Regions from separate parts of the Comamonas sp. HJ-2 genome, predicted to be linked through region 1. Evidence: predicted binding sites of a transcription regulator. Region 1 holds the regulator's gene; each other region holds the start of a gene.

Region 1 (6,987 bases):
GTGCGCAACGGCGAAGAGGTCAAGATCAGCAAGCGCGCCGGCTCCTACGTCACGCTGCGCGATCTGATCGAGTGGACCAGCAAGGATGCCGTGCGCTTCTTCCTGCTCTCGCGCAAGCCCGACACCGAGTACACCTTCGACGTGGATCTGGCCGTGGCCCAGAACAACGACAACCCCGTGTACTACGTGCAGTATGCCCATGCGCGCATCCAGTCCGTGCTGCGTGCCTGGCAGGAGGCCGGTGGTGCAGGCCTGGCGGCACTCAAGGATGTGGACCTGTCCGCTCTGGAAGGCCCGCAGGCCCAGGCGCTGATGCTGCTGCTGGCCAAGTACCCCGAGATGCTGACTGCTGCTGCCGAAGGCAACGCACCGCACGACGTGACCTTCTATCTGCGCGATCTGGCCTCCAGCTATCACAGCTACTACGACGCAGAGCGCATTCTGGTGGACGACGAAAAGGTCAAGCTCGCACGTCTGGCCCTGGTCGCTGCCACGGCCCAGGTGTTGCACAATGGTCTGGCGGTGCTGGGTGTGAGCGCACCCGAGCGCATGTAATCCCAGTTTCCTGTCCATCGATCACCTTGCCGGCCTTGCCTGTCAGGGGTCGATGGATCTGAGAATGGAATAACTGAAGCAGAAAGCGTTAAGCGACTGATATGAAGAACCAGCAACGCGGTGGAACCATTCTGGGGCTTATCTTTGGCATGGTCATCGGTCTGGCTGCGGCCCTGGCCGTGGCCATCTATGTGACCAAGGTGCCGGTGCCCTTCCTCAACAAGGGTGGAAACAACACTCAGCGCGATGCGGCCGAGGCCGAGCGCAACAAGAACTGGGACCCCAACGCACCGCTGCAGAGCCGCCAGCCTGCACCGCCCCCGGTGACACCACCAGTTCCTCCGAGCGACGTGACGGTGTCGCCGCCCACGCCTGCGGTACAACCTACTGCAACCGGCGGAGTCACCACGCCGCCGCCCTCTACGCCGGAGAAGCCTGCCAAGCCTGCATCGGGTGATCCGCTGGGTGATCTGGTCAAGGAGCGCTCCGCCGCCGCCGACAAGGCAGACAAGGCGCGTGCAGACAAGGAAAAGGCGGCCGCGCAAACGGCATCTTCTTCGGACTCTGCGTTCAACTACTTTGTGCAGGCCGGTGCTTTCCGCGGCCAGAGCGAAGCGGAAGCGCAGCGTGCCAAGCTGGCCATGCTGGGCTGGGAGTCGCGCATCAGCGAGCGTGAGCAGAACGGCATCACCGTTTTCCGCGTGCGCGTGGGGCCGTTCAGCAAGCGTGACGACGCCGAGCAGCTCAAGGGCAAGCTCGACGGTGCGGGCGTGGACTCGACTCTGGTGCGCGCGGCCAGATAACAAGACCCCTGAGGCGCTGCGCGCCGGGGACTGCAGCGTAGCTGCGGGGCGGCCCTTGCTTGAGGCCTCTGGCTTGTGCCATTGGTAGTTTTGACAAAGCTGAACTTTTTTGGGCCTGTTGGCTCTGATACTGCAGACCTGATACAGGAGTTTGTTTAGATGAAACGTCGCGAATTCTCTCTGGCTGCCTCGGCAGCTGCTGCCGGTGCCCTGAGTCTGGGTGCCTCCTCCAGCTGGGCCCAGGGCGCTGCGCCCAAGGAAGGCAAGGACTACATCAAGCTGGGCAAGCCCGCCAGCGTGAGCGCGCCGGCCGGCAAGGTCGAGGTGGTCGAGTTCTTCTGGTACAGCTGCCCGCATTGCAATGCCTTCGAGCCCCAGTTCGAAGCCTGGGCAAAGAGCCAGCCTGCCGATGTGGCGGTGCGCCGCGTGCCCGTGGCCTTCAATGCCTCTTTCGTGCCTCAGCAAAAGCTGTACTACGCTCTGGAGGGCATGAACCTGCTGCCCCAGCTGCACGCCAAGGTGTTCCGCACCATCCACGTGGATCGCAATCTGCTCAAGACCGACGACGCCATCTTTGACTGGGTCGGCAAGCAGGGCGTGGATCTGGCCAAGTTCAAGGAGGTCTACAACTCCTTCACCGTGGCCAATCAGGCGCGCAAGGCCGCTCAGCTGCAAAACGAATATGACGTGGAAGGCGTGCCCGCCATGGGTGTGGCCGGCCGCTACTACACGGACGGCACCAAGGCCGGCAATATGGACAATGTGCTGCGCGTGGTCAATGCGCTGGTCGCCTCCAGTCGCAAGGCCTGAGATCAGCCAGCAGACGTCAGTGACGTTTGACGCCCAACAAGCCCGCCGCCGTGCGGGCTTTTTTGTGGGTGTTTTTTACGCAAGTTGCAAAAAGGGAATGACTACAATGGATGCAAGAAACGTGCCTTCCATGAAAAAAACACTCCTACCTCTTGCGCTGGCCTGCGCCCTGGCAGCAGCGACCGGCATTGTCCATGCCGAAAAAGCCGACAGCGCCAAGCCCATGAATATCGAGGCGGATGCGTTGCGTCATGACGAGCTGCAGCAGACCAGTGTCTTTACTGGCAATGTGGTGATGACCAAGGGCTCCATCGTGCTGCGCGGTGCTCAGCTCGATGTGCGGCAGGACGCCGAGGGCTATCAGTACGGTGTGATCAAGGCCGAGGCCGGCAAGCGAGCGTTCTTCCGTCAGAAGCGCGATACCGTGGCCGGTCAGCCCGAGGAGTTCATCGAGGGCGAAGGCGAAGTCATCGAGTACGACGGCAAGGCCGATATCGTCAAGTTCATCCGTCGTGGCGAGATGCGCCGCTACCGTGGCGGTCAGCTCAGCGATCAGGTCACGGGCTCCATCATCGTCTACAACAACATCACCGACGTCTATACCGTCGATGGCCAGAAGACCAGCGGCGGCCTGCCGAGCTCCTCCGTGGGACAGGGTGGCCGTGTGCGCGCCATCATGGCGCCCAAGGACGGCACGCCGGGAGCACAGCCCAAGCCTGCAACACCTGCCACGCAGCTGCGCCAGAGCATGACGCTGGGCGGTGAGAAAGCCGACGAGAAGAAATGAGCGAGCCGACTTTCTCCAGCAGCCGCAGCGGCGAGTCCGACAGCCGCCTGGAGGCCAAGCATCTGGCCAAGTCCTACGGCAGCCGCAAGGTGGTCAAGGATGTGTCCCTGTCCGTGCAAAAAGGCGAGGTGGTCGGTTTGCTCGGCCCCAACGGTGCAGGCAAGACCACATCGTTCTACATGATCGTGGGCCTGGTGCGCAGCGACGGCGGCGAGATCTTCATCGACGGCCAGCCGGTGGGCGGCATGCCGATTCACCAGCGTTCGCGCCTGGGCCTGTCCTATCTGCCTCAGGAAGCCTCCATCTTTCGCAAGCTCAGCGTGGAAGACAATGTGCGCGCCGTGCTGGAGCTGCAAAAGGACGAGCAGGGCAAGACGCTGACGCGCGACGAGATCGAAAAGCGCCTCACGGGCCTGCTGCAGGAGCTGCGCGTGGAGCATCTGCGCCAGTCGCCGGCGCTGGCGCTGTCCGGCGGTGAGCGCCGTCGCGTGGAAATTGCCCGCGCCCTGGCCACGCAACCGCGCTTCATTCTGCTTGACGAGCCGTTTGCCGGCATCGACCCGATCGCGGTGATCGAGATCCAGCGCATCATCGGCTTCCTCAAGGAGCGCGGCATCGGCGTGCTGATCACCGACCACAATGTGCGCGAGACGCTCGGCATCTGCGACCACGCCTTCATCATCAGCGACGGCCATGTGCTGGCCGAAGGCACGCCCGAGGAGATCGTGGAGAACGCCGATGTGCGCCGCGTCTATCTGGGCGAACATTTCAGAATGTGATGACCCCCACGCTCCCTCACTTTGTGTGGTCGCTGTCCCCGGAAGGGGCCCTGACCGGCTGCGCCGGGGTTTGCCCTGGGGCGGCCCGGCGGCAAGTCCATAGCACTGCGCGCGTTTGCGATGATTGTCTGGGAGCCGCGCCTCGATGAAGCCAGGTCTCTCGCTACGCGTTTCGCAGCATTTATCGCTTACGCCGCAGCTGCAGCAATCCATTCAGCTGCTGCAGCTCTCCACCCTGGAGCTGGCGCAGGAAGTCGAGCAGATGCTGGTCGACAACCCTTTTCTGGAACGTGCGGGCGATGAGGCAGAAACTGCGGGGGATGCTCCTGTAGATGTAGCTGCTAGCGCCAGTGAATACAGCACTTCAGATGGTATTCATGCTGAAAGAGATGCATCGCAAGCGCAACAAGCTACTGAAACGGTAGCGGAGACATCAAACCCCGAAACCCCGGAAACGCTGAACTGGGAGGCCGACGGCATGGACGGCCAGGACGGGGAATGGGGCGGCGAATCCAGCAGCGAGTGGGATACGCCCTCGGCCAGCAGCTCCACGCGCAACCGCGACGGCGATGACGAAACCGATGCCATCGATCTGGCGCGCGAGCACCAGAGCCTGACCGACTTTCTGCACCGTCAGGCGCTGAGCCTGCATCTTGGTGCGGCGGACATGGCTGCACTGCGCTTTCTCATCGAGTCGCTCAGCGACGACGGCTATCTCGAGGATTCCCTGCAGGAGTTGGCGCAGAGCCTGGCTGGCGACGACTTGGAGGAGCGCGAGGAGCTGGAGCAGCACTTTGCCATTGCGCTGAAGCTGCTGCAAAGCCTGGAGCCCGTGGGTGTGGGCGCGCGCGATCTGGCCGAGTGCCTGCAGCTGCAGCTGCGCGATCTGATCCGCACGGCCGAGGACGAGGGCACGACCGAGGCGCATATGAGCCGGCTGCTGCTGGCGCAGGCCATCTGTGCCCAGCCCATGGACCTGCTGGCGCGGCGCGATCTGCGCAAGCTCACCAGCCTGTGCGGTGCGCGAGAGGAGCAACTGCGCGAAGCCATGGCCCTGATCGCCAGGCTGGAGCCGCGTCCGGGGCGCCGCTTTGTCGACGTGGAACGCCATATCGTGGTGCCCGATGTCATCGTGCGCCCGGTGCGGTCCGGCTCGGGCCGGGTGGACTTCTCCGTGCAGCTCAACCCCGAGGTCATGCCGCGTCTGCGCGTGCACGACATCTATGCCAGCGTGCTGCGCCGCCACAAGAACAGCGACGGCCATGCGGCGCTGCAGCAGCAACTGCAGGAGGCGCGCTGGTTCATCAAGAACATCCAGCAGCGCTTCGACACCATCTTGCGTGTTTCCGAAGCCATCGTGGAGCGGCAGAAGAACTTCTTTGTGCATGGCGAGCTGGCCATGCGCCCGCTGGTGCTGCGCGATATCGCCGACACCCTGGGCCTGCACGAGTCCACCATCAGCCGCGTGACCACGGCCAAGTACATGGCCACGCCCCAGGGTACCTTCGAGCTCAAGTATTTCTTCGGTTCGGGCCTGGGCACGGAAACCGGCGGCAGTGCTTCCAGCACGGCCGTGCGTGCGCTGATCAAGCAGTTTGTCGATGCCGAAGATGCCAGAAAGCCGCTGTCGGACGCCAAGCTGGCCGATATGCTCAAGGAGCAGGGCATCGAGTGCGCGCGCCGCACCGTCGCCAAATACCGCGAGCAGCTCAAGATACCGACGACCACGCTGCGCAAGGCGCTGTAGGGCACCGCAGAAACAAGAAAGCCGCTGATGCATCGCACAGCGGCTTTCTTGTTCTGTATTTAGGGCGGGAGCCTTGATAAGGCATTCCTCAAGCAAGGGGCAGCGAGCAAGAGCCGCCCTTGCGGCGATGCTGCCGTCCCCCTTGGGGGCGCCCGGCCAGGGGAAGGCGCGTAGCGCCTCAGGGGGTTATCAAGAAACCAACCACCAGATAAACCAGACCAGCACGCCGATCATCAGGCCGAACTTGAGGATCTTGTAGAAGGTCGGATTCCAGTCGCGGAAGGCACGGCGGTACTTGCCCGCATAGAACGAGATCTTGAACAGCTTGCTGATCATGCCGCGCGGATCGCCCTCGTTGTTGGGCGAGCTGGCGGCGGCCACCACGTTCTTGCCCAGCCAGTGATTGAGCCACTGGGCAAAGCCATTGGTCATGGGGCGCTCCACATCGCAGAACAGCACGATGCGATTGCCTTCCGAGCGGTTCTCGGCCCAGTGCATAAAGGTCTCGTCGAAGATCACGCCTTCGCCTTCGCGCCAGCTATAGGGCTGGCCGTCGACCTCGATCATGCAGCGGTCGTCGTTGGGCGCCAGCACGGCCAGGTGATAGCGCAGCGAGCCCGCATAGGGGTCGCGGTGCAGATTGAGCTTGGCGCCGGGCGGCAGCTCGGCAAACATGGCGGCCTTGACGCTGGGAATCGATTTCACCAGGGCCGTGGTCTTGGGGCACAACTCCATGGCCGAAGGGTGGGCGTCGCCGTACCACTTGAGGTAGAAGCGCTTCCAGCCGGTCTTGAAGAAGGAGTTGAAGCCTGCGTCGTCGTTGTTGGCTGCGGCCTTGATCTGCATGTTCTTTTGCAGATTGACGGCTTCCTCGCGGATCTCGCGCCAGTTGGCCTGCAGCGGCGCCAGCTCGGGGAAGGTGCTGGTGGGCAGATAGGGCGTGCGCGGCACCTTGCTGAACATCAGCATGAAGACGTTGAACGGCGCTGTGAACGTGGAGTGGTCAAACAATTGCTTGACCACCTTGTGGCGCACCTTGCCGCGCAGATGCATGTACAGCCCGCAGCCAAAGAAGAGCAGCACCAGTGCCAGAACGATAATTTTTGCCATAAGGACCAATTTTACCGGGGGCACCCCGGCGGCCACCATGGGGGCAGGTCAAACAGAACCGGGGTAGGGGAATATCAAAAGCAATAGCTGCCGGCGCTTGACGGCCAAGCGCAGCAGCCGGTCGGGATCAGATACTCAAGGCAGGGCCAGCACGGCGCAGTTGCAAAGGTCGGCGCTCTCGAAGGCTGTTCTGTCGCCGGCTTTGAGGCCCGGTACGGGGAACAGGCGCACCGTCAGCGGCTTGTTGAGGCGAAACGCCATGGTGCCTGTATCGCGCATGACGGCGGCGATCTGCTCGGCGCTGCTGTCGCCCGGCACCGGCACGGTATCGAGGCCGATGCCGCAGACGCTGCTGTAGGTCAGCAGGGCGCGGATATCGAACTCGTCATTCAGACT
Region 2 (6,987 bases), on a different contig from region 1:
GACCGGTTACGCGTCTTCAACCAGCGCGGCGAGCATGTCTGCCACGCCGCCGTCAACGGCCGCGCTCGCACCGGCGTGGTGGTGGGCCTGGGCATCTGGTGGCGCAAGCAGGGAGCCAACGGCACGAATGTGAACGAGCTGACGCATCAGCAGCTCACCGATATTGGCCGGGCGCCCTGCTTCTACGACTGCGCGGTACAGGTGGAAAAGTTCAAGGAGTTGTCAGCCTGACGCGGCTGCATTGTGGTTGACCATGAGCAGGGCCACGGCGCGAGCAACCATAATGCAGACACTCAATGAATATGCGGCCGGGGTCTGAGCCTGTCAGAGCACACAGGTACAGCGCAGAGCCGCCCTGCTCTCGCGACATCATCTGTGAAGAAATCTCTCCCCTGGCACCGCCGGCTTGCGCCTAACCGGCTTGATTTGCGTCGACTGATCCTGGTCCTGACCATCTGCAGCGCGCTGATCCCGTTTCTCAACACCTTCTATGCTGGCTATCTGGTGCAGCGCCAGCAGCTGATAGACAACACGCTCGAAGGTCACCATGCCTATGCAACCAAGCTGGCGCAGAGCACGGATGATTTTCTGCAATCCGCCCTGCAGCAGCTGGAATACAGCGCCAATCTGATGGGCGCGCACATGGATGACGTGGACTATCTGGCCAAGGAGGCCACACGTCTGCGCCTGCAAACCAAGAGCTTCAACTCCGTCACCATCATCGACCCTACGGGCTATGTGCTGGCGACATCGCCCGAAACCCTGCAGATCAAGGGCAAGACACTGCAAAGCGCCGGAGTGACACAGACCTTGAGCACTCGCGGGCCCGTCATCAGCCAGCCCTATATGTCCACGGCCGGCAACTACATCGTCTTCGTCTCGCAGCCCATTTTCGACCCTCAGGGCGAATTCCTGGGAGCGGTAGGCGGCAGCATCTACCTCAAGGAAGACAGCATCCTCGACACCCTGCTGGGCTCGCACTTCTACCAGGATGGCACCTATGTCTATGTGGTGGACAAGAACAAGCACATCATCTATCACCCCGACAACCACCGTATCGGCGATCAGGTGATCAACAACGATGTCATCAACGCCGTGATCCGAGGCGAGTCGGGTACGGCGCCGGTCGTCAACAGCAAGGGCGTGGAAATGCTGGCCGGCTATGCCGTCATCCATGCCTCGGGCTGGGGCATTGTGGCCCAGCGCCCCAAGGCGGCCACGCTGGCCCCGCTCAACAAGCTGATGCGCTCCGTGCTCTACAAGACCCTGCCCATCGCCCTGCTGATGCTGGTGGTCATCTGGTGGAGCGCGCGCCGCATTGCCAGCCCGCTGCGCCAGCTCGCCAATGGCGCTCACGATATGGACAAGCCCGAGACGGCACAGAACATCCAGGCCGTCAAGTCCTGGTACTTCGAGTCCTACGAACTCAAGAAAGCCATGCTCAAGGGCCTGGGCCTGCTGCAACGCAATATCACCAAGCTGCGCGAGGACGTGAACACCGATCCGTTGACCGGGCTGGGCAATCGCCGTCATCTGGAAGCAGCCATCAGCGCCTTTCAGACGCAAGCGCTGCCGTTCTCGGTGATTGCCATCGACATCGATCACTTCAAGCATATCAACGACGGTTTTGGCCACGATACAGGTGACGAGGTGCTCAGACAGCTCGCACGCACCATGCGCGAGGTCTCGCGTGTCGATGACCTGCCCTGCCGCGTGGGTGGCGAGGAGTTTCTGCTGCTGCTGCCCGGCACGGGGCTGGAGGCCGCCGCCCATGCCGCCGAGCGCATGCGTCAGCTGGTCGAGAAAATGGAGATACCGCCAGTGGGCCATATCACCATCTCGCTAGGCGTGGCCCACTGGCCCGACAGCGATCCCGATATCAAGGCCGTCTTCCAGCAGGCCGATGCCATGCTCTACGCAGCCAAGCGAGGTGGACGCAATCGTGTCATGGTCAGTGAGGCCTGCGAGCCTCCCAGCGAGCTCTGAGCCCGGCAGCACCGTAGTTCCGCTCCCACACTCAAGGCGTATCCGCTGTCACAGCCGATACGCTTTTTTTTGCAGCTTATTGTGTGACTCCGTTGCACCAATTTGGCCATTGACGCTTCAAATTAGTGAGCATGCACCATAAGCGTTAAAAGGATTGAGCGCAAATTGATCTGAATTTCATAACAAGTGACTGATTTCATTGAATTAATGCCTTGAGCCCTCTGACCTGGCACAGCTCTTGCTGAAAACCCTTGCCCCGCAACCCCGGATGGACAGCGGAATACACAACAGCAAAGGAATTTCAGATGCCAGAGCCAAGCAAGCATGTCAGTCGCAGACAACTGCTCTCGATGATCGGAAAGGTCGCGGGCGGCAGTGCCATGTACCAAGCCATGAGTTCACTGGGCTACGCCGCCGAGTCGCATTACAGTGGTCCGGTCAAGCTCGGCAACGCCAGACCTGGCGCGTCGGTTCTGGTGCTGGGCGCGGGCCTGGCAGGCATGGTGGCAGCCCACGAGTTGCGCGCAGCCGGCTACAAGGTGCAGTTGCTTGAATACCAGAGTCGCGCCGGCGGTCGCTGCTGGACGCTGCGCGGCGGCGATGAGTTCAGCGAACTCGACGGTACACGTCAGAAAGTGGGCTTTGCCAAGGGCAACTACTTCAACCCCGGCCCCTGGCGCGTGCCCTACCACCACCATGCGATGCTGGACTACTACAAGCGCTTCGGCATCAAGCTCGAAGCCTTCAACCAGGTCAACTACAACGCCTATCTGCACAACAGCAAGGCCCTGGCCGGCAAGCCCCAGCGCTTTCGCCATGTGCAGACCGATGTCTACGGCCATGTGGCCGAGCTGCTGTCCAAGGCTACCAATCAGGGCGCGCTGGACCAGAGCGTCAGCCGGGAAGACAAGGAACGCCTGCTGGAGAGCCTCAAGGCCTGGGGCGTGCTGGACAAGGAATACCGCTACCGCGCCAGCAATGCGGTCAGCGATTTCCGTGGCTACGACATCGACCCCGGCGGCGGCCTGATGGCGCAGGCCAAACCGTCGACGCCCATGGGCCTGCACGAGCTGCTCGAATCCAATTTGTGGCGCCAGATGGGCGTGGGCAATATCTACGAATTCCACAGCGCCATCTTCCAGCCCGAAGGCGGCATGGACATGCTGGCCCAGGCCATGGCGCGCGATCTGGGCTCGGCCATACGCTACAACGCCAAGGTCACCAGGATCGCCCAGAACGACAAGGGCGTGACCGTGGACTATGTGGACGCCCTCAAGCCCGGCGCCACGCTGCAGGCCCGCGCCGACTGGTGCGTGTGCACGATTCCGCTGTCCATCCTGAGCCAGATCGAAGTGCAGGCCGGCAGCGCCATGCAGAACGCGATTGCTGCCGTACCCTACGGCAGCTCCATGAAGGTCGGTCTGGAGTTCAAGCGCCGCTTCTGGGAAGAGGACGAGCGCATCTACGGCGGTATCAGCTACACCGATCTGCCGATTCAGCAGATCTCCTACCCCTCCACCGGCTATATGGGCAACGGCCCCGCCGTGCTGCTGGGCGCCTATGCCTTCGAGAACTCCAACAGCTACCGCTTCTCCTCGCTCAAGCCGGCCGAGCGCATTCGTCTGGCGCTGGAGTACGGCGCGCAGATCCATCCGCAGTACAAGCAGGAGTTCCTCAACGGTGTGTCAGTAGCCTGGCATCGCATGCCCTGGATCAATGGCTGCTTCGGCAACTGGACAGATGCGCTGCGCGAGCAGCACTACAAGGATCTGGCCCAGATCGACGGCCGCCTGGTGCTCGCGGGCGAGCATGTCTCGTACATCCCCGCCTGGCAGGAAGGTGCCGTGCTGTCTTCGCTGGACGCCATCCAGCGCCTGCACGCCAAGGCCTCCAGCCTCTGATCGCCCATGTCTGCAACAAGGAACTTCACCATGCACACATTGCACCGTCTTTGCTCCGCTTTCGCCCTGGCCCTGGGTCTCTCCGGCGCCGTCCTGGCCCAATCACAGGGCATGAAAACCCAGGATGTGAAAAACCTGCAAACACTGCAGTCTGCCGCCGTTCTTTCCATCTCGCCCGCCGACACCCAGGCGCTGATGCAGAATTTCTCGGCAGTCCGCCCACGCTTCAGCCAGAGCGGCGGAGAGACCCTGTACCAGGCCATCTGCCAGGGATGCCACATGGTCAAGGGCGAAGGCGCCAAGGGCGCCGGCTTCTACCCAGCGCTGGCCTCCAACCCCAAGCTGGCAGCCGCTGCCTACCCGGCCTCGGTCGTCATGAACGGCCTGCACGGCATGCCGTCCTTTGCCAGCAAGCTGTCCGACGAGCAGATTGCCGACGTCGTGAACTATGTGCGCAGCAGCTTCGGCAATCAGTACCCGGACAAGCTGTCTGCCGCCGACGTCAAACCCTTTCGCGTCACCCCATAAACCCATTCAGGAGATCACATGAACGTTCCATCCATCTTCAAGACCGCTACCACAGCCGCCCTGCTGGGCGCTGCAGTCCTGCTCACCGGCTGCGCCGCCACCACCTCCTCCGGCGGTGGCGATGTCCTGCGTTACAAGACACCGGGCTCGACCTTCCCCATCGCCGCAGCCGTGGAAATCCCCACCGATGCCCGCACCGTCTACCTCTCGGGCAAGGTGCCGCCCGTGGTGGACAAATCCAAGCCCGCCACTGATCCTACGGCCTACGGCGGAGATACCGAGGGCCAGACCGTGGCCATCCTCAAGAGCCTGGAAGAGCAGCTCAAGAGCATGAATCTCGGCATGAGCGATGTGGTGAAGATGCAGGTCTTCCTGGTGGCCGATCCCGCCAAGGGCAACAAGATGGACTTTGCCGGCTTCATGCGTGGCTACACCCAGTTCTTTGGCACGGCTGCCCAGCCCAACCTGCCCGCACGCTCGGCCTTCCAGATTGCAGCCCTGGCCAACCCGGCCTGGTATGTGGAAATCGAGGTCGTGGCAGTGCGTGCCGCCAAGCCCGTCAAGTAAGTGACGCTCCAGCCCCTGGAAAAATAAATCGGGTGGCATTCATCGCCTGTACCGTCAGCGATGAATGCCGATTCATGCGCTGCTTAGTGAGCGGTGGAGCCAGATCCCTGCTGGGCGCTGCGCGCATCCAGGGCCAGAAAATGGTGAACCACGGGCTTGTCCGGCCCCTGGTGGTAACGCAAAGCGGCGGCCTGCAGATCGGCGTCGGCCTTGGACACGCGACCATGCTGGCGCAAGTGCTCGGCCCAGGACTCGACCAGAAACCACTCGATCACCCGACCTGGCTCGCCGGTGTGCTCGGCCACGCCCCAGGCATAAGCCCCATCGCGACGGCGCTCCTGGGCCACTTGCTGCATGGCCTGGAAAAAGGCGGTCAGATCTTCGTGGGCAATGCGGTATTCGATCTGAATCATGACCGGGCCACGATCGTGAGCCACGGGTTCTGCCAGCAGGGGCTCGGGCCAGTGGTTGGACGGTTGCAGATCCGCCTCGCCTGCTGGCAGCTTGACGCGGTGAAAGACCAGGGACACCAGCACCAGACCCAGGGCCCCGATCAGCAGCGTGACCGGCAGGCCCAACTGGCCGGCAATCAGGCCCCAGCCCAGGCTGCCCAGGGCCATGGCACCGTTGAATACCATCAGGTAGATGGCAAGACCCCGGCCGCGCACCCAGTTGGGCAGCACCGCCTGGGCCACGCCGTTGAGCGTGGTCAGCGCAACAATCCAGCCCAGGCCCAGCACCAGCATCAGCGCCACGGCAGCCCACTGGGGCGGCGCAAGGGTCAGCATGCCCATGACCAAGGCCGTAACCACAGAAGCCAGCAACACCAGACCGTCGGTATCGAGACGCTTGCGCAGCTTGGGCAGCAGCACGGCGCCCAGGATGGCTCCGGCGCCCACAGCGCCCAGCATCACGCCATAAAAGCCGGCCGTGCCGCCCAGCATGCGCCGCGCCACCAGGGGCAGCAGGGCCCAGACCGAGCTGGCGAACAGGAAGAACACAGCGGCGCGCAGCAACACCACATGCAGCTCGCGGCTGGCACGGGCATAGCGCACACCGGCCCGGAAGGCGCCGAAGAACTGCTCGTTGAGCGCCGAGGCCTCGGCCTTGGGACGCTTCCACCAGATGAGGGCGGCGATCACGAACACATAGCTCAGCACATCAAGGCCGTAGGCCGCCGCGGCGCCGAAGCTGGCCAGCAGCAGGCCGCCGGCGGCCGGGCCGATGGCACGGGCGATGTTGATGCCCAGGGAGTTCAGGGCCACGGCGCTCTTGAGTTCGCTGCGCGGCACCAGCTCGGGCACGATGGACTGCCAGGTCGGACCCATGAGGGCGGCGCCAATGCCGCCCACAAAGGTCAGGGCCACCAGGTATTCCACCGTGAGGGTGTTGGTCTGGGCCAGCACCAGCAGCGTGCCGCTCACGGCGCCCAGCAACACCTGCACGCCGATGAGGAAACGACGGCGGTCCAGGATGTCGGACAGCACGCCGGCCGGGATGGCCAGCAGAAAAACTGGCAGCGTGGCCGCCGTCTGGATCAGGGCCACGGCCGTGGGGCTGGACGAGAGCTCGGTCACCATCCAGGCGCTGGCCACATCGCGCATGAAGCTGCCGATATTGCCCAGCACCGTGGCGGCCCACAGCACTGCAAAGACGGGAATGGCCAGGGGCGCGAAGCTGCCCGAGGCGGCTTTGGTGTTATCCGGCATGGGAGTCTCCTAAATCGTGCCAGGCGACGAGCAGCATGCCGCCGACCAGGCCCCAGTGTTCAAAAAATGCGTTGACAGCACGCTGGCGCTCGGCCTGCGGCGCTGCCCGGAAGCGGTCGGCCAGCAAGGCCGAGACCGCTAGCTGCAGCACCAGAGCGGTGGCCGCAATGGGAGCAGCCGGGGTCAGGCCCAAGGCCTTCACCTCGGCCACAACCCCACGGAAATCCCGGGCCCGGCGCCATCCCCCCTGCAGATAGGCCGCACACAGGCACAGCAGGGCCAGCGACTGCAGCCAG
Region 3 (6,987 bases), on a different contig from region 1:
AGGCCGTGCGCTTCAATGTATTGGCCAACAGCCTGAGCCATGTGCCAGCTCAGGCCGGCCAGATTGCAGCTTTGATCGGCGAGGGGTGGGTGGAGCTGCCGCCCCTGGCCACGGTGCTGCCCGCGCCCGAAGGCCGGGCCGCAGCCCAGGTCGAGGTGCAGCTGCAAGCCTGCATGAGCGAGGTCGGCACGCTGGAAGTGCGCTGCGTTGCCGTGCAGGATGCGGGCCAGTCCTGGCTGCTGCCCTTTGCTGTACGCGCTGCTTCGGCTTCGGAGCCCATAGCTGACAGCGCCGGTGAACAAGGCGCTGAAGGCCAGAAACAGTCTGATTCTTTGGCAGCCAGGCTGCCTGAAGCCGTGGCCCTGGTGGAGCGCATCTTCGGCACGCAGGCGCAGGAAGTGACGACCCGGGAAGTGCGCCAGCTGCGCCAGTCGCTAGAGAGAGTCCTAGGCCCGCGCGAGGGCTGGGAGCTGGGCCTGCTGCGAGCCCTGTTCGATGTGCTGCTGGCCCGTGCCAGGCGCCGCCGCCGCACGGCCGACCATGAGCGCGTCTGGTTCAATCTCGCCGGCTGGTGTCTGCGCCCAGGCGTGGGGGCGGAACTCGATGGCTGGCGCATAGACCAGGTCTGGGCCTTGTATGGCCAGGGCCTGGGTCATGCCAAAGAGGGCGCCAACTGGACGGAGTGGTGGGTGTTCTGGCGCCGCGTGGCTGCGGGTCTGAATGAGGCCCGGCAGATGGAGCTGCTCGAAGACGTGGCCGGCCATATGCAGAAGGCCGTGCAACAGAACACGCGCGGCAAATCCAGCCATGGCAGCTATGACGACATGCTGCGCCTGTTCGCGGCCATGGAGGCCGTGCCCTGGCAGTACCGCCAGGAAATGGGGCAGTGGATGCTGCAGCGCCTCAGGCACGAGGATGAAACCGTGCAGACCTGGTGGGCCATAGGCCGCCTGGCGGCACGCCAGTCGCTGGCCGCCAACGCCCATCTGGTGATGCCGCCAGACGCGGCGCTGGAGTTCCTGAACGCCACGCTGGCCCAGGACTGGCGCAAGAACGAAACCGCGATGTTTGCCGCCGTGCAGATGGCCCGCATGACGGGCGACCGCGCGCGCGATCTGCCTGATGCCGTCAGGGCGCAGGTGCTGGAGAAGATGCGCAGCAGCGGCGCTCCCGAGCGCTGGATGGCCATGGTCGAGCAGGTGGTGCAGATGGAGGCAGAGGATCACAGGCGCAGTCTGGGCGACAGTCTGCCGCCGGGGCTGGTGCTGCTGTGAAGAGGCTGTGCCGCTGCGGCCAGGCTTTTGGTCACGGCATTTGCAGGAGGCAGCCTCTGCCAAAGACGATGGCCGAACAGTGAGTGCTATTCAGGCCGCTCGGCGAGCGATGCAAGAATGGCCTGTTGCATGGGGCGACAGGCCGGCATGGAGGGCTGGCAGCATCCATGTTCACCACCACAGGAAGTTATTGCCATGAAGTTTGAAGAAGCTGCGCGCACCGAGATGGCGCGAAACGCTGTTTTTATCTCTGCAAACCAACGCCGCTCGCTGCTGTTGGCAGCGGCGGCTGCTGTGATGGTGGCTCCTCTGACGCAAGCATTGGCGCAGGGCGGCAACTGGCCTGCCAAGCCGATTACCTTTGTCGTGCCCCAGGCACCGGGAGGTGCCAACGATGTGATTGCGCGTGCCGTGGCGCAGGGGCTGGAGAATTCGCTGGGCCAGCCCGTCATCGTGGAAAACCGTGCCGGCGCCAACGGCAATCTGGGCACCGGGCAGGTGGCGCGCAGCGCGGCCGACGGCTACACCTTTCTCGTGACGGCGCAAAGCGCCTACACCATCAATCCGGCACTGTATTCCAGGGTGCCGTTCGATCCCATCAAGGATTTCACTCCCGTGATGCAGCTGGCCGTCGCGCCTTATCTGCTGGTGGTGAATCCGAACTTCCCCGCCAGGAATCTGGACGAGCTGGTGGCCTATGCCAAGGCGCATCCGGGCAAGGTGGAATACGCTTCTGCCGGCAACGGCACGCTCAACCATCTGCTGGGCGAGATGCTGAAAAAGCAGAAGAACGTGAGTCTGCTGCATGTGCCTTACAAGGGAGCGTCGGCAGCCGCCACCGATGTGGTGGCCGGCCAGTTGCCGGTGACCTTTGGCAGCTTTCCCGGCGTGATGCCTTTTGTCAGCAGCGGCAAGCTGCGCGTGCTGGGCGTGGCCTCCGACAGGCCCACATCGCTGGCGCCCGAGATCCCCGTGCTGGGCAAGGGCCTGGCCGTGACCAGCTGGTACGGCTTGTTTGCACCGGCCGGTACGCCGCAGCCGGTGGTGGACAAGCTCCATCAGGCCGTCAAGACCGTGCTGGCCAGGCCCGAGATGGCAGAGCGCCTCAAGACTCTGGGCGCCGAGCGCGTGGAGTCCACGCCGCAAAGCTTCAAGGCCATGCTGCCGGCCGAGCTGGCGTACTGGAAGCAGGTGGTCAAGGACTCCGGCGCGCATATCGACTAAAGGGGACGACAGCTTGCTGATACATCTGGCCGCTGCCGGGCCCTTTCGTCGCTCACGGGCGGGCTTGACCCTGCTCATTGCGGCGGTCATTGCCATCGGGCTGGCCTCGCGCCGGGGCTACATGCCCTTTCCCGCCTGGCTGGGCAACTATCCGGGCGATGCGCTCTGGGCCTGGGTGGTGCTGCTGTGCGTGGCCTGGCTGAGGCCGGCCATCACGCGCGGCAAGCTCATGGGCTGTTCCCTGGCCATCGCCTTTGCCATCGAGTTCCTGCAGCTCTATCAGGCCCCCTGGATGCAGGCCCTGCGCGCCAACAAGCTGGCCTATCTGGTGCTGGGCAATGGCTTCGATCCCCTGGATCTGCTGGCCTATGTCGTGGGCATCGGTGTGGGCGCCATGGTGGACCGGCTTTGGGAGAGGCGGCAGCGTCGCCTTGCCTGAGATGGCATGAATCGTGCTCGTCGTCCATGGAATCAACATGACGACAAGCACTACCCCCATGAAAACGCCTCTGCACTATCTGGTGGCTGCAAGGCAAAGCGAGATTGCCGAGCTGGAGCAGATCAGCCGCGCCAGCAGCCTGGTGGCGAGCATGTCCGAGCTCGTCCATGCGCTGCAGAAAGAGCGCGGTCTCTCGAATATCTTTCTGGTCAGCGGTGGAGCACAGGCGCAGCAGAGCCTGCTCGATCATGGCCGGCATGTGGACCGGGTCATGGAGCGGGTCTGCCTTGCGCTTGAAGAGCTGGGCGCGCGGGCGCCGGGTGCGCATGGCGCTCGCCTGTTCAACGCGATCGCCAATGCGCTGCAAGGCTTTGAAGCCCTGCCGCTGCTGCGCCGCCGGCGCGATGCTCTGCAGCTGAGTGCCGAGGATTGCACGCAGGCGCTGATCCGCATGATTGCGGCCTGCCTGACCGTGGTGTTCGAGGCGGCGGACAGCGCTTGCGATCCCGATATCGCGAAATTGCTGGTGGCGCTGTTTCATTTCATGCAGGGCAAGGAGCTGGCGGGCCAGGAGCGCGCCACAGGGGTCGCGGCGTTTACCGCAGGGGCAGGCAGGACAGAGCGTCAGCGCCATTGGCTGCATCTGATCGAATCGCAGGAGCGCTGCTTTCAGGTGTTTGCAGACTTCGCCAGTCCCTCGGGGATGGAGCGCTGGCAGCAGCAATGCGGGGCCTGCCCCGATATGACGGTGATCGAGCGGCTGCGTCGAATGGGCTGCACGGCGGGGGACGGCGTGCTGCTGGACTGCAGCTTGAGCTCGCCATGGTTCGAAGCCTGTTCCAGCCGGCTCGATGCCATGCACCAGATTGAGGCATTCCTGGCCGAGGAACTGCAGGCCCAATGTCTGCGCAAGCTGGAGCAGGCAGGTGCCGCGCTGAGTCAGCAAAAGGCGCTGCTGGAGATGCAGCCGCAGCCTGGGACTCGTGCCGAAGCGGCTGCGGCCTTTCTGGGGGCCACGCAGCCAGCCGCCTCCTTGCCTGCGGAGGGGGCGTATGGGTTGCAGCTCGAGAAAAGCATTGTCTTGCTGGTGCAGGAGCAGTCCATGCGCCTGCAGGACATGCAGACCGAGATCGACAAGGCGCGCGCCACGCTCAAGGAGCGCAAAACCATAGAGCGGGCCAAGGGCGTGCTGATGAACTACCGCCAGCTCGGCGAGGGCGATGCCTACAAGCTGATCCGCCAGACGGCCATGAACCAGAACCGGCGCATGCTGGATGTGGCCGAGGCGATTCTGGCCACGGTGGACCTGCTGCCTGGCAGCACCAATTCATAGCCTTGGCCTCGCGGTGTTTGTTGCGCTGCACCAAATATGGGCCAAAACCGGAAGCGCAAAGCCTGCTCCGCCTCTGATCGGGGACTGGCATGGTTTGTGCATGACTGTTGATGTCAAGCAGACCAAAGGCGGTCGCGCTTAAAGCGTTATTACGAGTGACCTGGGACAACGGCGTCCTTTTCTCCTCACACCCGAGGAGGGAAGGGCGCCTTTTTGTTTTCCGGATCGCCTTCACCACGATTCTTGATGGAGTTTTCTCATGAGCCAGCGCCTTCCTTCGTCTACTGTTCCTGCGCCCGAGCCTGTATCTGCCGGTGGGCGGCGCGAGTTTCTGCGCGTGGCCGGTGCCGCAGCCCTCTATGGCACGCTGGGCCACCATGGCGCCTGGGCCGCAGGCTCCGACGCGCCGGAGAAGAAAGAGGTCAGGATCGGCTTTATCCCGCTGACCGATTGCGCCAGCGTGGTCATGGCCTCGGTGCTGGGCTTCGATCAGAAATACGGTGTGAAGATCGTCCCCAGCAAGGAAGCGAGCTGGGCCGGCGTGCGCGACAAGCTGGTCAACGGCGAGCTGGACTTCGCCCATGTGCTCTACGGCCTGGTCTACGGCCTGCATCTGGGCGTGGGCGGCCCCAAGAAGGACATGGCCGTGCTCATGGGGCTGAACAACAACGGCCAGGCGATCACGCTGTCCAAGGCCCTGGCCGACAAGGGGGCGGTCGACGGAGCCAGTCTGGCGAAGGTCATGGCCAGGGAAAAGCGCGAATACACGTTTGCCGGTACCTTCCCCACCGGTACCCACGCCATGTGGATGCATTACTGGCTGGCGGCTGCGGGCATCAATCCGTTATCCGAGGCCAAGCTGATCACCGTGCCGCCGCCCCAGATGGTGGCCAATATGCGCGTGGGCAATATGGATGGTTTCTGCGTGGGCGAACCCTGGAACCATCGCGCCATCATGGATGGCATCGGTATTACGGCCAACACCACGCAGGACATCTGGAAGGATCACCCCGAGAAGGTGCTGGGCACCACGGGCGAGTTTGCGCAGAAGAATCCAAACACCTGCCGCGCCGTGATGATGGCGATTCTCGAGGCCAGCCGCTGGATCGATGCCAGCCTGCAGAACAAGACGAAGATGGCCGAGACCGTGGCCCAGAAGTCGTACATCAACACCAGCGTGGACGCCATCAACCAGCGCATTCTGGGCCGCTACCAGAACGGCCTGGGCAAGACCTGGGACGACCCCAACCACATGAAGTTCTTCAACGACGGGGCCGTGAACTTTCCCTATCTGTCGGACGGCATGTGGTTCCTCACCCAGCACAAGCGCTGGGGTCTGCTCAAGGCCCATCCCGACTATCTGGCCGTGGCCAGGCAGATCAACCGCATCGACCTCTACCAGCAGGCGGCAAGCCAGCTCAAGGTCAGCGTGCCCAAGGATGTGCTGCGCACCAGCAAGCTGATCGACGGCGTGGTCTGGGACGGCAAGAACCCTGCCCAGTACGCCGACAGCTTCAAGATCAAGGCCGCCTGAGGCCGCCACCTTAACGGAGAACCATCATGGTCAGTGCCGTACTTCACTCACCGCTCGAACTCGATCCCCCGCACGATCCGCAACTGGCAGCCCAGGCGGCCAATGATGCGCTGCTCGAAACTTCAAAAGAGATAGCTGCTGGCACAGAACTTGTAAAGGCTGAAGTGGAAAAAGATATCAAACCCAAAGCGATAGTCACGGCTCCGGTTGCGGTGGCGCCAAGCCGCTTGCGCCAATGGGCTGAACAGCTATTTGCTCAGGTCCTGCCTCCGCTGCTGGGGCTGGCGCTGCTGGTCGGCCTGTGGTCGCTGGTATCGAGTAGCACAGGCAAGAGCATTCCGACCCCGGCCGAGACCTGGGAGCAGGCCCTGCAGGTGTTCAGCGATCCCTTCTACCGCAACGGGCCCAACGACCAGGGCGTGGGCTGGAATGTGCTGTCCTCGCTGCAGCGTGTGGCCCTGGGCTTCGGTCTGGCGGCACTGGTCGGCATTCCTTTGGGCTTCGTGATCGGGCGCTTCGGCTTTCTGTCGCGCATGTTCAATCCCTTGATCAGCCTGCTGCGCCCGGTCTCGCCGCTGGCCTGGCTGCCGATCGGCCTGCTGGTGTTCAAGGGCGCCAATCCGGCAGCCATCTGGACCATCTTCATCTGCTCGATCTGGCCCATGGTCATCAACACCGCCGTGGGCGTGCAGCGTGTGCCCCAGGACTATATGAATGTGGCGCGCGTGCTCAATCTGTCGGAGTGGAAGATCGCCACCACCATTCTGTTTCCTGCCGTGCTGCCCTATATGCTGACCGGCGTGCGCCTGGCCGTGGGGACGGCCTGGCTGGTGATCGTGGCCGCCGAGATGCTGACGGGCGGCGTGGGCATAGGTTTCTGGGTCTGGGACGAGTGGAACAACCTCAACGTCAAGAACATCATCATCGCCATCTTCGTGATCGGCATCGTGGGCCTGGTGCTGGAGTGGGCCCTGGTCAAGCTGGCTTCGGCCTTTACGTTTGAAGAGGTCAAGACTTAACCCACCCCTGAGCCGCGCCCTCGGGCGCGTCACCCCCTCAAGGGGGCACCACCGGTGGCCCGGCAAAGCCGGCGCCACGGTGGCCTCGGAAAAAAGCAAGGAGTACCTCATGCATACATCTCTCAGCACCAAGTACATCGAGATCCACGGGGTGGCGCAGACCT

What was found. The regulator sigma-54, encoded in region 1, starts transcription at its own class of promoters, with help from an activator protein. The targets are predictions, from matches to a motif close to TGGCANGNAANCTGCTTT.
Region 2: a site for sigma-54 is predicted at 2,214-2,231, ahead of ACWGXF_RS11640 (flavin monoamine oxidase family protein). Genes of this name have one in related genera too.
Region 3: a site for sigma-54 is predicted at 4,356-4,373, ahead of ACWGXF_RS03140 (CmpA/NrtA family ABC transporter substrate-binding protein). Genes of this name have one in related genera too.

What each region holds. Positions count from the first base shown of each region.
Region 1 is NZ_JBSIFD010000022.1:10,505-17,491, forward strand. Features, by position in the region: gene argS (arginine--tRNA ligase) at 1-555, shown strand, start outside; gene ACWGXF_RS17765 (SPOR domain-containing protein) at 657-1,358, shown strand; gene ACWGXF_RS17770 (thiol:disulfide interchange protein DsbA/DsbL) at 1,518-2,168, shown strand; gene lptA (lipopolysaccharide transport periplasmic protein LptA) at 2,299-2,955, shown strand; gene lptB (LPS export ABC transporter ATP-binding protein) at 2,952-3,734, shown strand; gene ACWGXF_RS17785 (RNA polymerase factor sigma-54) at 3,880-5,481, shown strand; gene ACWGXF_RS17790 (aspartyl/asparaginyl beta-hydroxylase domain-containing protein) at 5,671-6,591, opposite strand; gene ACWGXF_RS17795 (DUF711 family protein) at 6,727-6,987, opposite strand, start outside.
Region 2 is NZ_JBSIFD010000012.1:109,536-116,522, forward strand. Features, by position in the region: gene ACWGXF_RS11630 (molybdopterin-containing oxidoreductase family protein) at 1-231, shown strand, start outside; gene ACWGXF_RS11635 (sensor domain-containing diguanylate cyclase) at 427-1,986, shown strand; gene ACWGXF_RS11640 (flavin monoamine oxidase family protein) at 2,292-3,887, shown strand; gene ACWGXF_RS11645 (c-type cytochrome) at 3,918-4,415, shown strand; gene ACWGXF_RS11650 (RidA family protein) at 4,434-4,982, shown strand; gene ACWGXF_RS11655 (MFS transporter) at 5,066-6,691, opposite strand; gene ACWGXF_RS11660 (DoxX family protein) at 6,681-6,987, opposite strand, start outside.
Region 3 is NZ_JBSIFD010000002.1:353,101-360,087, reverse strand. Features, by position in the region: gene ACWGXF_RS03160 (Hsp70 family protein) at 1-1,274, shown strand, start outside; gene ACWGXF_RS03155 (Bug family tripartite tricarboxylate transporter substrate binding protein) at 1,470-2,498, shown strand; gene ACWGXF_RS03150 (ribosomal maturation YjgA family protein) at 2,512-2,937, shown strand; gene ACWGXF_RS03145 (nitrate- and nitrite sensing domain-containing protein) at 2,996-4,270, shown strand; gene ACWGXF_RS03140 (CmpA/NrtA family ABC transporter substrate-binding protein) at 4,530-5,804, shown strand; gene ntrB (nitrate ABC transporter permease) at 5,831-6,823, shown strand; gene ACWGXF_RS03130 (ABC transporter ATP-binding protein) at 6,933-6,987, shown strand, end outside.